Regions from separate parts of the Paeniglutamicibacter sulfureus genome, predicted to be linked through region 3. Evidence: riboswitches for the same ligand, from Rfam matches in the RefSeq annotation. Region 3 holds a riboswitch; each other region holds the start of a gene.

Region 1 (4,968 bases), 910 kb from region 3:
CGCACGCATCTGGCGCCATGGGTACTGCGCCGCCTCCGCCACCAGTCCTCCGGTGACGGCGTCCTGCCGAAACGACCGCTCGCCACTCCCTTTACCGAGCAGCCGCCCAACTCGTCCCTCGGCAACGGTCCCGCGATCTGAGCCCCTCGGCGACAGGGTCCGCGTGTTGCCACGGCTATACCCTGCGAGATGAAAATTCGCAGGCGCGCCTGAAGTCCCTTACCGACCAGGATCCGCGCACAGCCTGACTTGCATCTCCCAACCGGACCATGCCCCTTGAGCTACCCGGCGTCGGCCTGAATGTCGGGTTCCCGGACGAAAACGCGCTCGCCCAGGGCATCGCCAAGTTGCTCGATGTCGGTGAGGAAGCCATCGTGGCCAATCGGCGAGGTGATGTACTGGACCTTGCAGGGATTCGGCAGCAACGCGGCAAGTCGCTCAGACTGCTCGGGCCAATACAGGCGGTCCGAATCCACGGCAGCCACCAGGACATTTACCTCTGCCAGTCGCGCAAGGGCGGCCTCGATGGACTCGTGGCCCCTGGCAATGTCATGGCTCATGAGGGCCTCGGTCAGCACCAAATAGCTGTTGGCGTCGAAGCGGCCCACCAACTTGCTTGCCTGGTGGTCCAGGTAGCTTTCCACCTGGTATCGACCGCGGTCAAGACCGGGACTTGAGACAGGCAGTTCGTCGCCCTGCGGCATCCGCCCGAACCGAACGTCGAGTTCCGTCGCTGTCCGGTAGGTGATGTGGGCAATCCGCCGGGCAATCCCCAACCCGGCCGACGGAATGAGCTCGTTGGCGTAGTAATCGCCGCCGGCGAACTCCGGGTCCAACTTGATGGCGGCGGTCTGCGCCTGTGCGAAGGCGATCTGCTCGGCCGAGGACTCGGCCGAAGCCGCCACCACCACGCAGTTCCTGACGCGTTCGGGGAATTCGACGGCCCACTCCAGGGCACGGGCACCGCCCATGGATCCACCCAGCACCGTGTGCCACGCAGCGATACCCAGCTCGTCGGCCAGGCGTGCCTCCAGCCGCACCGAATCCTTGATGGTCGTGAAGGGGAACCGTGATCCCCAGGGGACCCCGTCCGGGTCAAGGCTGGCCGGGCCGGTGCTGCCGGAGCAACCGCCGACCATGTTGGCTGCAACCACGAAATATTTATCGGTGTCCACCGTCTTGCCCGGTCCCACAAATCCGTCCCACCAGCCGGGTTCCGTCGAGGCTCCACGGGCGACATGGCTATCGCCTGTCAGTGCATGGGCGATGAGGACGGCGTTGGAGGCATCTGCATTCAACGTGCCCCAGGTCTCGTATCCCAGTACGATTTCCGGCAGCGTCGCACCGGTCTCGAACGTATAGGAACCGGTTTTCAGGTGCTGCAGGATGCCGTCGGGGGCGTAGTCCAACGCCGCTGCCGTTTCTGCGTCATAAAGGACCACGTTTGTCTCCACACTCACCGGGTACCCTGAAATTCAACATCGGCAGAGGTGGCCACTGATTCGAAGCCAACCTTCAGGTCGCCGATGATGTCGGCAATATTCTCAATGCCGACGCTCAAGCGGACAAGTCCCGGGGACACGCCTGCGGCAACCTGCTCCTCCTCGGTGAGTTGCGCGTGGGTCGTCGACGCCGGGTGGATAACCAGCGAACGCACGTCGCCCAGGTTGGCGACATGGGAGTGCAGCGTCAGCGCATCGACAAAGCCCTGGCCCGCTTCGCTCCCGCCGGAAATCTCGAACGAAACAATGGCGCCAATGCCCTTGGGTCCATACTTGCGCCCGCGCTCGAACCACGCGCTGGATTCGATCCCCGCGTAGTGGACGCGCTGCACCTGTGGTTGTGTCTCCAGCCATTGTGCAACTTCCACGGCATTGGAGACGTGGCGCTCCATGCGCAGCGACAGCGTTTCCAGCCCCTGGGCAATCAGGAATGCATTGAACGGGGAAACTGCCGACCCGAGGTCGCGCAACAGTTGCACGCGTGCCTTGAGGACGTAGGCAAGGTTGGCGCCTAGTGCACCGTTGACGCCGAGGTCCCGGGCGAAGACCAGGCCGTTGTACGACTCGTCGGGGGTGTTGAAGCCGGGGAATTTCTGCGGGTCGGCGGCAAAGTCGAAATTGCCCGAGTCAACAATGACACCGGCGATTGCCGTTCCGTGTCCACCGAGGTACTTGGTGGCGGAATGGACCACGATGTCGGCTCCCCACTCGATCGGGCGGATCAGGAACGGCGTGGCCAAGGTGTTGTCAACGATCAGCGGCACACCTGCCTCATGCGCAATGGCGGAAACGGCTTCGATGTCCAGCACGTCCTGGCGCGGGTTGGAAACCACTTCGCCGAAGAACGCCTTGGTGTTGGGTTGGACGGCTGATCGCCAGCCTTCCAGGTCATCCGGGTCCGAAACAAAGGTGACTTCGATGCCCAGCTTGCGCAGCGAGTGCTTGAACAGGTTTTGGGTTCCGCCGTAGAGGCTCGGGCTGGCCACGATGTGGTCTCCGGCCTCGGCAAGGTTCAGGATCGAATAGGTGGTGGCAGCTTGTCCCGAGGCCAACAGCAGTGCGCCAACTCCACCTTCGAGGCTGGCAATGCGCTGCTCAACGGCGTCCTGCGTGGGATTTCCGATACGCGTGTAGATCGGCTCGAGCTCGGCCAGTGCAAAACGTGCAGCGGCGCTTTCGGCGCTCGGAAACACGAATGACGACGTCTGGTAGATGGGCAGTGCTCGTGCACCGGTTGCGGAGTCGGGCTCCTGTCCCACGTGGATCTGGCGGGTTTCAAAGGACCAGTTGTTAGACATATCTTCCCCTTCAAGGATTCTAGGGGGTATGCCCGAAGCCGACTCCGGCGGTGGCCGTGTCTTGGCTAGGGGCATTCCCGCGCTTGTCCCACGTCGTTTTGACGTGGGGCCTGGTCTTCACCCGGGGCACCCCACCGCGGCGGAGGGTTGCCGTTCAGCAAGCCGGGGCTTTCTGCTGAAACTCATGACCTTGTCAATAAGTCTGGCCCAGGGCTTCACATGTTCGCAACCACATCTCAAATTGTGACAAGTTGGCGGCAATCGCACTAGCCGCAGACGTTTAAAACGACCAACTGAAACGCAAGTTAGGTCAACCTAAGTCGAGAGCCAGATCACAAAGTGCCATGATGGGCACATGATGAGGCTCGACCATGTAACTTACGCTTGTGGACCCGACGGTCTAGCGGCAACTGCCGCTAGGATCGGCGCGGTTCTTGGACTCGAATCAGTAAAGGGCGGTGTGCACCCACGTTTTGGTACGCGCAATGTCATCTTCCCGCTGAAGAACAACCAGTACCTGGAAGTTGTCGAAGTACTCAACCACCCGTCGTCTGACAAGGCACCGTTTGGCCAGGCCGTTCGCGCCCGCTCCGAACTCGGAGGTGGCTGGATGGGGTGGTGCGTCGCTGTTGACGACTTGGCTCCTGCCGAGGCACGCCTGGGCCGCGGCTCGGTACCGGGAAACCGGAAATTCCCCGATGGACGGGAACTGACCTGGCGCCAGATCGGCATCAACGGCCTGATTGCGGACCCGCAGGTTCCCTACATGCTTCGCTGGGATGAGGGCACCGAGGATCTGCACCCCTCGAAGGCACTGGATCCTGTGGGGAAAATTTCCTCAATCTGCATCGCCGGCTCCAGCGAACGGGTCGCCGACTGGCTCGGACAACCCGAGCAGTTGCCCGTTGGCGACGTTGTTGTCGATTGGCAAGCGCCGAACGGGACGCCGGGAATCCTTTCGGTAACGTTTGAAACTCCCACGGGTCCCATCACGCTGTAACAAAGCAGTCATGGGAAGCACTAGCCTGAAGTTACGGCAGACAGAACGCCAGGATCCCCGGATTGTCGGGGATCCTGGCGTTTTTGGTTCCGGTTCTCTGGCTACTTTCTGTGGTTTTTGATGTGGTGGTCGATGAGGTCCATGGCCCTTTGTTGGCGGGGCGTGGGCAGGGAAAGCAGTTCGAAGGTCCGCTCGGTGCCCGGGACGCTGGTGGTGTTCCTGGTCCGGGTTCCCAGGTGGGTCAGGAGGTCTTGGTAGCTGGTGGCGGTGGTCCCGTCGTCGAGTTTCCGGGTGCTGGCCTTGGATGCCGCGGCGGCGGAGCGTTCGACCTTGGCGACGGGTTCCTCGGGCACGGGTCGGTTCTCGTCGGTGAAGGTCAGTGGTGCGAGGGCGGTGCGCAGGTGCCAGGTGAGGTGGGCGGCGAGCATGCAGAGGAAGACGTGGGCTCGGGTCCGGTTTTCGGTGTAGTGGCGGATGGGGCGGATGCCCAGGTCGCGGGTTTTGAGGGTCTTGAAGATCTTTTCCACGTTGGCCAGGGACTTGTAGGTGCGCACCGCCTCGGGGGCGTCCATGGTGTCGGCGGGGAGGTTGGTGCGGATGACGTAGATGCCGTCCAGGTCGGCCTCGCGGGCAATGGATCCGGTGTTGCGGGTGTAGGTGAAGGCGGTGTCTTCGATGATGAGGTTGAAGTGCTTTTGCATGTTGTATTTGCCGGCGACCTTGCCGACCTTCACCCCGATCTTTCCGGCGCCCTTGAGGCGGCCGGCCTCCACCGCTTTCTTGATGGTTTCCAGCTTTTCCTCGGTGGCCTCGAGCAGGTTGGTGCGTTTGTGGGCGCGCTTGGCGGCCAGGGCGGGGTTGCGGCAGGCGATGAGCCGTTCGCCGGGGTATTTCGGGTGGGTGATCTCGGCGAGGTTTTGTTGGTCGAACAGGCTCATCTGCAGGGGGCCGTTGTCCTCGGCGAGGTGCTGGATGTCGGTGTTGCGCAGCGCGGTGACCCAGGAGAAGTCGGTGTCTTTTTTGAGGTCTTCGACCCGTGCGTTGGTGATCATGCCGCGGTCTCCGACCATGGCCAGGTCATGGACGCCGGAGAGGGCGTGGATCTCCTTGGCAATCTGGATGAATGCGGTCGGGTCGGCGGTGTTCCCGGGGAACACTCGCACGGCGA
Region 2 (4,968 bases), 380 kb from region 3:
ACCCCGCGACCCGGAACGAAGTCCTATGCACGGGACTGCGTGGCGCAGAACCCGGACGAACTTGCCACCTGCGGCGCCCCGGTGTCCGAGGCCTTTGAGGCCAATGACTACACGCTGGCCGCGGCCGGGTTGGAGCCACGTGCGGGGGTGCTGGATTTCTCCGACCAGTTCTGCGCTGACGGATTCTGCCCCGCCGTCATCGGGAACGTGTTGGTATACCGGGACAAGCACCATGTCTCTGACACCTATGTACGGACGCTGGCCCCGGTCTTCGGCGAACGGCTTGAGGCGTTGCTTCGCGCCGACGGGCTTATCGACCCCGAGCGGTGAGCCCGGGTGATGCACCGCACCCGGCGTAGTCGGGCGCGGCAGTGATTTTCCGCTAGAATGGTTGAGGCTGTTTCTGCCGCGCCCGGCAATCGGGTTGTGGCGACAGCAAATGCAAAGAACCTCCTGTTGCGGAAATGCCGTGACCGTTTAGCCCAAAGGAGGTGGGTTCACATGCGTGCTTATGAATTGATGGTGCTGATCGACCCCGAGGTCGACGAGCGAACCGTTGAACCAACCCTCGGTAAGTTCCTCGATGTTGTCCGTAACGATGGTGGAACCATCGAGAACGTTGACATCTGGGGCCGTCGCCGCCTGGCCTACGACATTCAGAAGAAGAATGAGGCCATTTACGCGGTAGTTAACTTCACCGCCACCCCCGCTACTTCCGCAGAGCTTGATCGCCAGCTGGGCCTCAATGAGACCATCATGCGCACCAAGATCACCCGCCCGGAAGAGGCAAAGGTCGTTGCAGAGTAATTCTGCTCTTCGATCTTCGTAGAACAACACTTTAGGAGGCTCCAATGGCAGGCGAGACAGTCATTACGGTTATTGGTAATTTGACCGCTGACCCGGAACTGCGTTTCACCCCGTCAGGATCGGCAGTGGCGAACTTCACCATTGCTTCGACCCCGCGAACCTTCGACCGCCAGACCAATGAATGGAAGGACGGCGACACGCTGTTCCTCCGTGCGTCGGTGTGGCGTGAGGCTGCCGAAAACGTCGCCGAGACGTTGACCAAGGGCATGCGCGTCATCGCCCAGGGCCGCCTCAAGTCGCGTTCCTACGAAACAAAGGAAGGCGAAAAGCGTAACGTCACCGAGCTTGAGGTCGATGAAATCGGCCCGTCGCTGCGTTACGCTTCCGCAAAGGTCACCCGCACCCAGCGCTCCGGCGCCGGCGGTGGTGGTGGCTTTGGTGGCCAACAGAACGCAGGCGCAAATGCCGGCGGCTTCAGCGGTGGCAACCAAGGCGGCGGCGGTGGATTCGGTGGCGGCAACGCTGGCGGAAACTCCGGCGGCGGCTGGAATGCACCGGCGAACGATCCATGGGGTGCTCCTGCCGGAGGAAACAACGGCGGATGGGGCAACCCGGGTTCCGACGAACCACCCTTCTAAACAAAATTATTCACCATCCCGCAGAAAATTCTGCGGGCTCCACCTGATAAAGGAGCTCCACGATGGCTAAGGCTGAACTCCGTAAGCCCAAACCAAAGTCCAACCCCTTGAAGGCCGCTGACATCACTGTCATCGACTACAAGGACGTAGCATTGCTGCGCAAGTTCATTTCCGATCGCGGAAAGATCCGCGCCCGTCGCGTTACCGGTGTTTCCGTACAGGAACAGCGCAAGATCGCACAGGCCATCAAGAACGCGCGTGAAGTAGCCTTGCTGCCTTACTCCGGCGCTGGCCGCGGCTAAGGAAGGTATACCAACATGGCAAAGCTCATTCTGACCCACGAAGTTACCGGCCTCGGTGCCGCAGGCGACATCGTTGAGGTGAAGGACGGTTACGCACGTAACTACCTTCTCCCGCGCGCCTTTGGCATCACCTGGACCAAGGGCGGTGAGAAGCAGGTTGAGTCGATCAAGGCCGCCCGTGCTGCTCGCGCCGTTGCTTCCCTGGAAGACGCCAAGGCACTTGCCGCTTCGCTTTCCGCCAAGCCGGTCAAGCTGACCGTCAAGGCCGGCGCTACCGGTCGCCTCTTCGGCACCGTGAAGACCGACGACATCGCCAAGGCTGTTGCAGCCGCCGGCGTTGGCGCGATCGACAAGCGCAACATCGAGATCAACGACCACATCAAGTCGACGGGTAACTACACCGCGACCGTGCGTCTGCACACCGATGTCTCCGCAACCGTTTCACTGCAGGTTGTTGCCGCAAAGAAGTAATTCCTTGTGCACCCGCCGTCTTGTGTGACGGCAAACCACTGTGGACCCCGCCCTCGGCGGGGTCCATAGTGGTTTAAGGCCTCCTCTGGTGCATCGGGTCTGGCGCCGGGCGTTCCCGTCGAGTAGCTTGGCCAAATGGGGCAGTGCCCTCCTGGATGGACTGCCACGTCGAATCCCGGGAAAGGGCAGCCAAACAAGCGAGAAGGCGCGGTCATGAAGCTGGTATTAACGGAGTTTGTGAGTCTCGACGGGGTGTCGCAAGGCCCCGGGTCTCCCGAGGAAGACACCACCGACGGATTCACCCAGGGCGGATGGTTCGTCCCGCACATGGACGAGGCCTTCATCGAACAGGCCGCGCAATGGCTCGGCGAAGCGGACGGGCTGCTGCTTGGCCGCCGCACCTATGAGGCATTTGCCAGGGACTGGCCGCAAATCACCGACCCGGACGACCCCTTCACGGTGCTCATGAACTCCCTGCCCAAGTACGTGGCCTCGCAAACGCTTGGCGAGGGAACCTGGGATCCAACCACCATCCTCTCCGGTGACGTGGCGACCCGGGTTGCCGACCTCAAGGCGCGCCCCGGCAAGGAGCTGCAGATCCACGGGAGCGCCAGGCTTGCCGCTTCATTGCTCGCCGAGGGGCTGATTGACGAGCTGCGACTGGTGGTGGCGCCGGTGGTCCTTGGCCATGGAAGGCGACTCTTCCCGGAGGGAGGCGCACCCACAGGACTTCGGCTCTCCAGCACCACGAGCACCCCGGGCGGGCTTGCCATCCTGGTCTACGAGCGCATCGGCGATGCGTCCTATGCGACTTATACGGGAGTTTCGGACCTCTCGTAGGTGGAAGAGGTGCCGGCCACCGCGTTTGTGGCACGTATGCCAACCATAATTCCGGGCCATGTCATCGTCTTCTTCGGCCCCAGAGCTGTCGTCCACGCGTTCGGGAACGAATGCGGGCGTCTCGGGCAACTGTGGCACCATCGAGGCAAATGATCGCACAATCTTCGATTCTTACTCTTCGTGACTTCGTATGTCGAAACAAACTTTGACGAGACGTAATTATTTCTTCTAACGTTGGTGAAGAATCAAGAGTGTCAACGTAAGGCCCTGGCCCGTTGGCCGGCAACCCTCTCACGGTAGTGGGGTGCTCCAGGTGATGATTCGGCCTACCGGAACCCCGGAGGCAAGTACCGCACACCTCGTTGGTTGGCGCGTGTGTAGCACGCACCGCGATGGTGGGCCGAAGCCGAAGGATTGAGCACCATGACACTCACCTCTGACCTCACCCCCGACACCCTGCGCAACGTCTTTGCCCAGCATCCATCCGGCATTGCCGCACTCTGCGCCATCGTTGACGGGCAACCGCAGGGAATCATTGCCTCGTCCTTTACGGTTGGCGTCTCCATGGATCCGCCGCTGGTGATGTTTGCTGTCCAGAACACCTCGAAGACCTGGCCGTTGGTGCGCACCAACGGGCGGATCGGGGTTTCAGTGCTCAGCGAAAAGAACGAGGGCGTGTGCCGGCAGATCGCTTCAAAGTCGGGGGACAGGTTCGCCGGGCTTCGTCTTGATTCGACCGATGAGGGTGCGCTGTTCCTGCATGACGCCACCCTGTGGCTCGATTGCTCCGTCGAGCAAGAGGTTCCTGCAGGCGACCACCATGTGGTGCTGCTGCGCGTGCACGGCCACCAGACGCACGACAACGCCCACTCACCGCTGGTGTTCCACGGTTCGGCATTCCGTCGCCTGGATGCCGAACAGCTGGTCTCCTAGGGAACCTGAAATGCGAGGGCTCAGCCTCCGTGGTACCGAATCCATGATTCGATGCCACGGGGACTGAGCCCTTTGCCTTTGCCAACACGTTTTCCTAAGACGAGTGGTGCACCACGCCAGTCATGTACCGGTAGCCGTCACGGGCAAGCCGGGCGAGTACGTCCAGGTCGACGTCGGCAAGCTTGTTCACATAGAGGCACGATGCCCCGCGTTTGCACTTGCCCAATTTCTCCAATAGGGGGCCGGCGGTCGGTGCAATGGTCAGCCCGTAGAGGGCAAGGTTCGCCGCCCTCGGGGAGAAGCCGATGGCACTGGCATCCCCTTCGCGCCCCGATTCGTACTTGTAGTGGTAGCTGCCGAACCCAACGATTGTCGGGCCCCACATAACCGCGGGCTCTCCGCTGACCTCTTCCATCATCCGGAGCAAGACCTCGGCATCCGCGCGCCTAGTCGGGTGTGACACTGCCGATATGAATTGAGCCGGGTCAACGGCTGTCGGTGCGGTCTTGTTGGCGCTCATGCGGCCCAGTATGTCAGTCGTTGGTGATCTCCATCAATCCCCGATATCCCCAGATCCGCGGGAAGTTCCGGCGTGTCTGTGGATAGCTTGTGGGTAACTATGAAATGGTGGCCAATCCAAGCCCGGAATCCCGGGGTTTTTGTGTGTATAACCGACTTTTCCGCGTGTAGAGGATGTGGATAAATACTTTGTATCCACAGGGGTTGATCTACATAATGCCTAGTCAAAGTCTTATTGTGGAGAGGAAATTGGTGTAATCCACAATGTTCTCCCCAGACTGTGCACACAACACGCCGCAAGGTTCACAGGTTATCCACACGGCCTGTGGATAACCGTGTTGGGTTTGTGGGAAAACAGGTCTATGGTGACAGTGTTCCCCACCTATTTCCACAGGTTCGCGGTGCCCTACGGCACGTGTGAGTTTGAACCTAACGAATCGTCCGTGCTCCTTGAGACA
Region 3 (4,968 bases):
CTCATTCTCGTAGGACAGCACCGTGTTGAGCTGGCCGAGCGCATTTCCGCCGCGTTCGGTGGATGCATTTCCAACAGTTTTTTCCGGCGGCCGCGAGTTCATACCAACTTCGTCGGATGGGCTCGTCCTGCCACTGCAGGGACTCCACGAAGCCAAAGTGTGATCGATACAAATGGGCAACGTTCGAATCCGCGGCTGCCAGATCAATGAGAAGGCGCGCAAAGGTTTCGATACTGACGCCCGCGCCACCGTACGCCTGGGGTACCCGCAGCGCTCCAAACCCCGCTTCATCCAGCCACGCGACTTGTTCGAATGGGAGGATGCGTTTGAGATCACGTTCCCGGGAGCCTTCGGCAATCCGCGAAAAGAGTTCGGCAAATCGCGCGCGTTGGGTCGAATAATCGGCGGCAACAATTTCGGATGCCTTCAAAGTAATGGTCATGCTGGATGCCTTTCAGGAACTTGCTGTGACCGCGGCGAGATTTTCATTGGCTGCCGAGAATTGGGTGAAGGCTCCGCGGAAAGCGGCTGCCGGGTGTGAGGCCTCGAGCGTCGCTTGTCGCCCAAAGACCTTCTCGCGCAAAGTGCCTGGCGCATATTCGGTTTGGGCAAGGCCGCGGGCTCGCAATTCGGGCACCACACCCTCGATGAAATCCGTGTAGGAGCCAGGCAGAATCTGGTTGATGATGTTGATGCCGTCGGTTCCTGCGTCCTGCCACAGTTCGAGCTGATCAACGATTTGTTCAGGGGTCCCGGAGATCTGCATGGACTTCGCCCGGTACCGGGCGAGATCGGCAATCGTGGGGTTACCTCCCGGAACCGAAGCGCGAATGGCTTCAAGCACACCCTTTCCGCCCTCTGTATCGATTTCACCAAGTCGGGTGTCCAATGGCCTGCCGCCGAGGTCAATACCGAGCCCTCCGCCTATGTGCGCAACCACGGCGTCCAGGTCGAGATACTCGTCATAGTCAGCTTGCTTGCGCAAGACCTCTGCTTCTGTACTTCCCACTACGAAGGAGAGTCCGGCAAAGATTTTCACATCGGATGCTTCGCGCCCGGCGTCAACTGCCAGTTTCCGAATGACCTCAGAGTTCTTGCGAACGTTTTCGGGGTTCGGCGCGAAAAGGAAGGTGGCTTCCGCGTTGGCGGCCGCGAACGATCTGCCACGTGGAGAACTCCCGGCTTGAAAAAGAAAGGGGGTTCGCTGCGGGCTGGGTGAAGACAAGTGCGGGCCGTCAATTGAGTAGCGTTCTCCCCGATGGTAGATCTTGTTCACCAAGGCCGGATCAGCGTGGATTCCTGCAATTTTGTCGGCCAGCAACGCGCCGTCTTCCCACGAGCCTTCCCACAGCTTGAACGCAGCCTGAACGTATTCTTCGGCCCAGTCATAGCGGTCTGTGTGTTTGGCTAGCCTGTCAGCCCCAAAGTTGCGGTGTGAATTCTCCAGCACGCTTGTCACGATGTTCCAGGCAACTCGACCGCTGCTCAGGTGATCGAGCGTCGAGAGCTGACGTGCCAACTGGAAGGGATCGGACTGGATTACCGAGGACGTGAAGGCCAGCCCGATTTCTTCGGTCACTCCTGCCAGGGCCGAAGCAAGCACTAGCGGGTCATTGGACGGCACCTGCAGTCCGCGCTTGATGTGCGATGCCCAGCCCCCGTCGTGGTCGCCGTAGAGCCCAACAACATCCGCAAGGAAGATTGCATCGAACCTTGCGGCTTCCAGGTCCTTGGCCAGATCCACCCAGAGCTTGAGCTCGTTGAAGCGATGTTGTTGTGCCTCGGGGTGGCGCCATTGGCCACCAAGGATGTGGCTGGTGGTGTTCATCAGGAAGGCGCTCAACAGCAGGCGCGGTCGCCGTGAAGTACTCATGGTTGGGGTCTCTCCAAAAGAAGCAGGTCGGTTCAAGAAGGGCGATGGTTACTGTCGCTTGTCCAGACGGGATGCGATGCGGGTGCCCGAGATCTGCACAATTTGGACCATCAGAATCATCAGCACGATGGCGACGACCATCATGCCTGTTTCATATCGGTAGTAGCCATAACGGATGGCAAAGTCACCGATGCCTCCCCCGCCGACCAGTCCCGCCATTGCCGAATAACTGATGAAACTCACCGTCATGATCGTGATCGAACCAATCAGTGCAGGCTTCCCTTCCACTAGCAACACGTCGCGGACGATCTGGCCGCGGGTCGCACCCATGGCCCGTGCAGCTTCAACGACGCCGCTGCCGAGCTGCGTGAGATTCTGTTCAACGAAGCGTGCAAAGTAGGGAATCGCGTTGATCGTCAGCGGGACAATCACGGCTGCCGTACCGATGGTTGTTCCAACGACGAACCGGGTGAAAGGAATGATCGCGATCAGCAAGATCAGGAACGGAAAGGACCGCATGGTGTTGACGAAACCATCGACAATGCGATGCAGCTTCGGCCGGGGTCGGAGGCCTTGGGGGGCCATTGAATAGAGCCAAATACCCAAGGGCGTTCCCACCAGGATCGCGATGGGGATGGACACGACGAGCATGGCCAAGGTCTGGCCGATTGCCGCGGCAATTTCAGGCCAAAGCTCGATAACGCGGTTGAGGTCGAAGGCCGCTGCACCGCTGCCGTTGGTGGAGGAAGCAGGCACGCTGACGGCCGCAGCAAACTTAGACAAGGGAGGCCTCCTTCAAAGGTGCGCCGAAGCTTGCGGATTCGGTGCCGCGGACCTGGCGCTTGCGGTCCAAGGTGATGTCATCGGAAATGAGGTACCGGCCGATGGCGGTCGCCGGTGTAAACGAGGGATTCCGAAGTGCGCTGATGTCGAATTGTTCGACGACTCGGCTTTCTTCCATGACGGCGACGTTATCGGCGATTGCCTTGACGACGTTCATTTCATGCGTGACGATCACGGTGGTGATTCCCAACTGGGCGTTGATGTCCGAAAGGTACTGCAACACCGACGCAGTGGTCCGCGGATCCACGGCTGATGTCGGCTCGTCGCAAAGCAATACCTTTGGCTCGGTGGCCAGCGCACGGGCAATGGCCACGCGTTGCTTCTGTCCGCCTGACAGCTGTCCCGGATATGCCTTGGCTTTGTCGGCCAAGTCCACAATTGCCAAGGCTTCGTGGGCGCGGCGGCGGCGTTCTTTCTTGGCTACTCCCGCGAATTTAAGGCTAAGCTCGACATTTTCAACGGCGTTGCGGTTGTTCAGGAGGTTGAAATGTTGGAAGATCATCCCGATCTGGTGCCGAGCCCTGCGCAATTCCTCGTCGTTCAGCGACGTAAGGTCCGTACCGTCAACCACCACGCGGCCGTTCGTCGGGCGCTCCAAGAGATTGATATTGCGAAGCAACGTTGATTTGCCCGCACCGGAAAATCCAATGATTCCCTGGATCGATCCCCGCGGGATTTCCAGCGAGACGTTGTCCACCGCAGTGAAGGGTGCCTCCGCCGGAGGGAAAACTGTTGACACGCCTTGAATGCTGATCATGTCCTACTCCTCTCGGTTCACCCGAGGAACGCCGCGACATGGCAAATCAGTCAAATACGTGCGTAAGAACGAAAGTATTCGGCGGACCGCGCAGAGTTTGGCTATCTCCATCGGTCCTGGCGGTAGCACCGGATCCCAAGGACGGGAGTGGTTGCTGCGGCGTCAACGAGCCAGGTCTCTCAGCCGCTCTGGATGGTGTGTGTTGGCGTTGGTCGATTGCCAACGCCGAACAGTTCAAGTGTGTCGCAGAATCTTCGATCGAACCAAGACGAATCGGGCTCCTGTGAAACAAATCGACTCACAGAACGATTCTCGCGCTTGATTTGCTTCATGAACCGTTATAAGTCGGAAGATGAAGCGTCGATCCGCCCTACCTTGCTTCATGATTGCGTCATGTTGACAATGCGCCCCACGCGCGCGCCCCGGTCTTGCCGAGCCAATTCCAGCCCATAGGTGAACGCTCGTCCGAGCACCACCAAGGTTCGCCACCCGTGGGATTTGCGAAACAACCGGTGACCCACTGCTGCGCCACCCGCGACGGCGACAAGGATTGCGCGACGTCAAAGACACCCGCGGCCGTCACCATGTCCGATCGCTGCAGACCGAATTCCGAGGGCAACCGCGCGGCGACCAACGGGCCAATTTTCGTGGTTACCCCATGGATCGCCAGAGGTATTTACACGATGACCCGCAACCGCCCACAGCAAACCCGCAGGTACCGGGAGCCGCGTGGGCGGAAGGTACCTGCGGGTTCATCGTCGTCGGCTCACTTGGCCAAATAGCCACCATCGACCGGCAACGAAACGCCGGTGACGTAAGTATTGGTGGCACTGGCAAAATAACCCACCGCTTCGGCAACGTCTTCCGGCATCGCCACTCGACCCAGCGGAATCGCTTCGGAGACCGCTCGCTCCGCGGCCATGGGATCCTCGTGTCCGGCCAACCAGTCCTCAAACATCTGGGTACGTGTCATCCCCGGGGCCACGGCATTGACCCTGATGTTGTGCGGTGCAAGTTCCACCGCCGCGGCCCGTGTCAGCGCCAGCATCGCGCCCTTGCTCGCGCTGTAGATCCCCATGGTGGGAACCCCAATGCTTGCCAGCCGCGAGGTCACGTTGATGATCGCGCCGCCACCGGCACCACGCATGACCCGCCCCGCAGCTTGGAGACAGAAAATCGCCGCGAAGGTGTTGATTTCAAAGGTTTCCCGCACCTCCTCCTCCGGGGTGTCGAGTAGGGAATTGATGTGGTCAATGGCCGCATTGTTCACCAGAACATCAAGCCTTCCGGTGCGTTCGAGCACCGTGTCCATCAATGACTGCGCGGCACCCGAAGCGGTCAGTTCAGCCCGCACGAAGAAGCCGGACTCGCCGAGTTCTTCGGCCACCTGCTCTCCGCGTTCCTCATTTCGTCCGGTCACCACGACCTTCATTCCATCTGCCACCAGTCGTCGGGCAATCTCGATTCCGATTCCCGAGGTGGCGCCGGTAACCAG

The links. A riboswitch is a leader RNA that binds a small molecule or an ion and turns the genes downstream of it on or off. The one in region 3 is predicted to bind S-adenosylmethionine.
Region 1: linked by a shared signal. The riboswitch ahead of ABD687_RS19240 (bifunctional o-acetylhomoserine/o-acetylserine sulfhydrylase) and the one ahead of ABD687_RS15240 (methionine ABC transporter ATP-binding protein) in region 3 are both predicted to bind S-adenosylmethionine.
Region 2: linked by a shared signal. The riboswitch ahead of ABD687_RS13540 (flavin reductase family protein) and the one ahead of ABD687_RS15240 (methionine ABC transporter ATP-binding protein) in region 3 are both predicted to bind S-adenosylmethionine.

The regions. Positions count from the first base shown of each region.
Region 1 covers NZ_BAAAWO010000001.1:4,249,983-4,254,950, reverse strand. The annotation lists gene ABD687_RS19250 (SGNH/GDSL hydrolase family protein) at 1-141, shown strand, start outside; gene metX (homoserine O-acetyltransferase MetX) at 282-1,454, opposite strand; gene ABD687_RS19240 (bifunctional o-acetylhomoserine/o-acetylserine sulfhydrylase) at 1,457-2,800, opposite strand; SAM riboswitch class IV at 2,875-2,990, opposite strand; gene ABD687_RS19235 (VOC family protein) at 3,156-3,800, shown strand; gene ABD687_RS19230 (IS1634 family transposase) at 3,902-4,968, opposite strand, start outside.
Region 2 covers NZ_BAAAWO010000001.1:2,960,819-2,965,786, reverse strand. The annotation lists gene ABD687_RS13570 (acyltransferase family protein) at 1-330, shown strand, start outside; gene rpsF (30S ribosomal protein S6) at 502-807, shown strand; gene ABD687_RS13560 (single-stranded DNA-binding protein) at 852-1,445, shown strand; gene rpsR (30S ribosomal protein S18) at 1,508-1,747, shown strand; gene rplI (50S ribosomal protein L9) at 1,763-2,218, shown strand; gene ABD687_RS13545 (dihydrofolate reductase family protein) at 2,432-3,058, shown strand; SAM riboswitch class IV at 3,302-3,414, shown strand; gene ABD687_RS13540 (flavin reductase family protein) at 3,482-3,991, shown strand; gene ABD687_RS13535 (DUF1801 domain-containing protein) at 4,086-4,511, opposite strand.
Region 3 covers NZ_BAAAWO010000001.1:3,338,767-3,343,734, reverse strand. The annotation lists gene ABD687_RS15260 (acyl-CoA dehydrogenase family protein) at 1-102, opposite strand, end outside; gene ABD687_RS15255 (acyl-CoA dehydrogenase family protein) at 2-442, opposite strand; gene ABD687_RS15250 (NtaA/DmoA family FMN-dependent monooxygenase) at 455-1,873, opposite strand; gene ABD687_RS15245 (methionine ABC transporter permease) at 1,922-2,656, opposite strand; gene ABD687_RS15240 (methionine ABC transporter ATP-binding protein) at 2,649-3,473, opposite strand; SAM riboswitch class I at 3,578-3,672, opposite strand; gene ABD687_RS15235 (SDR family NAD(P)-dependent oxidoreductase) at 4,240-4,968, opposite strand, start outside.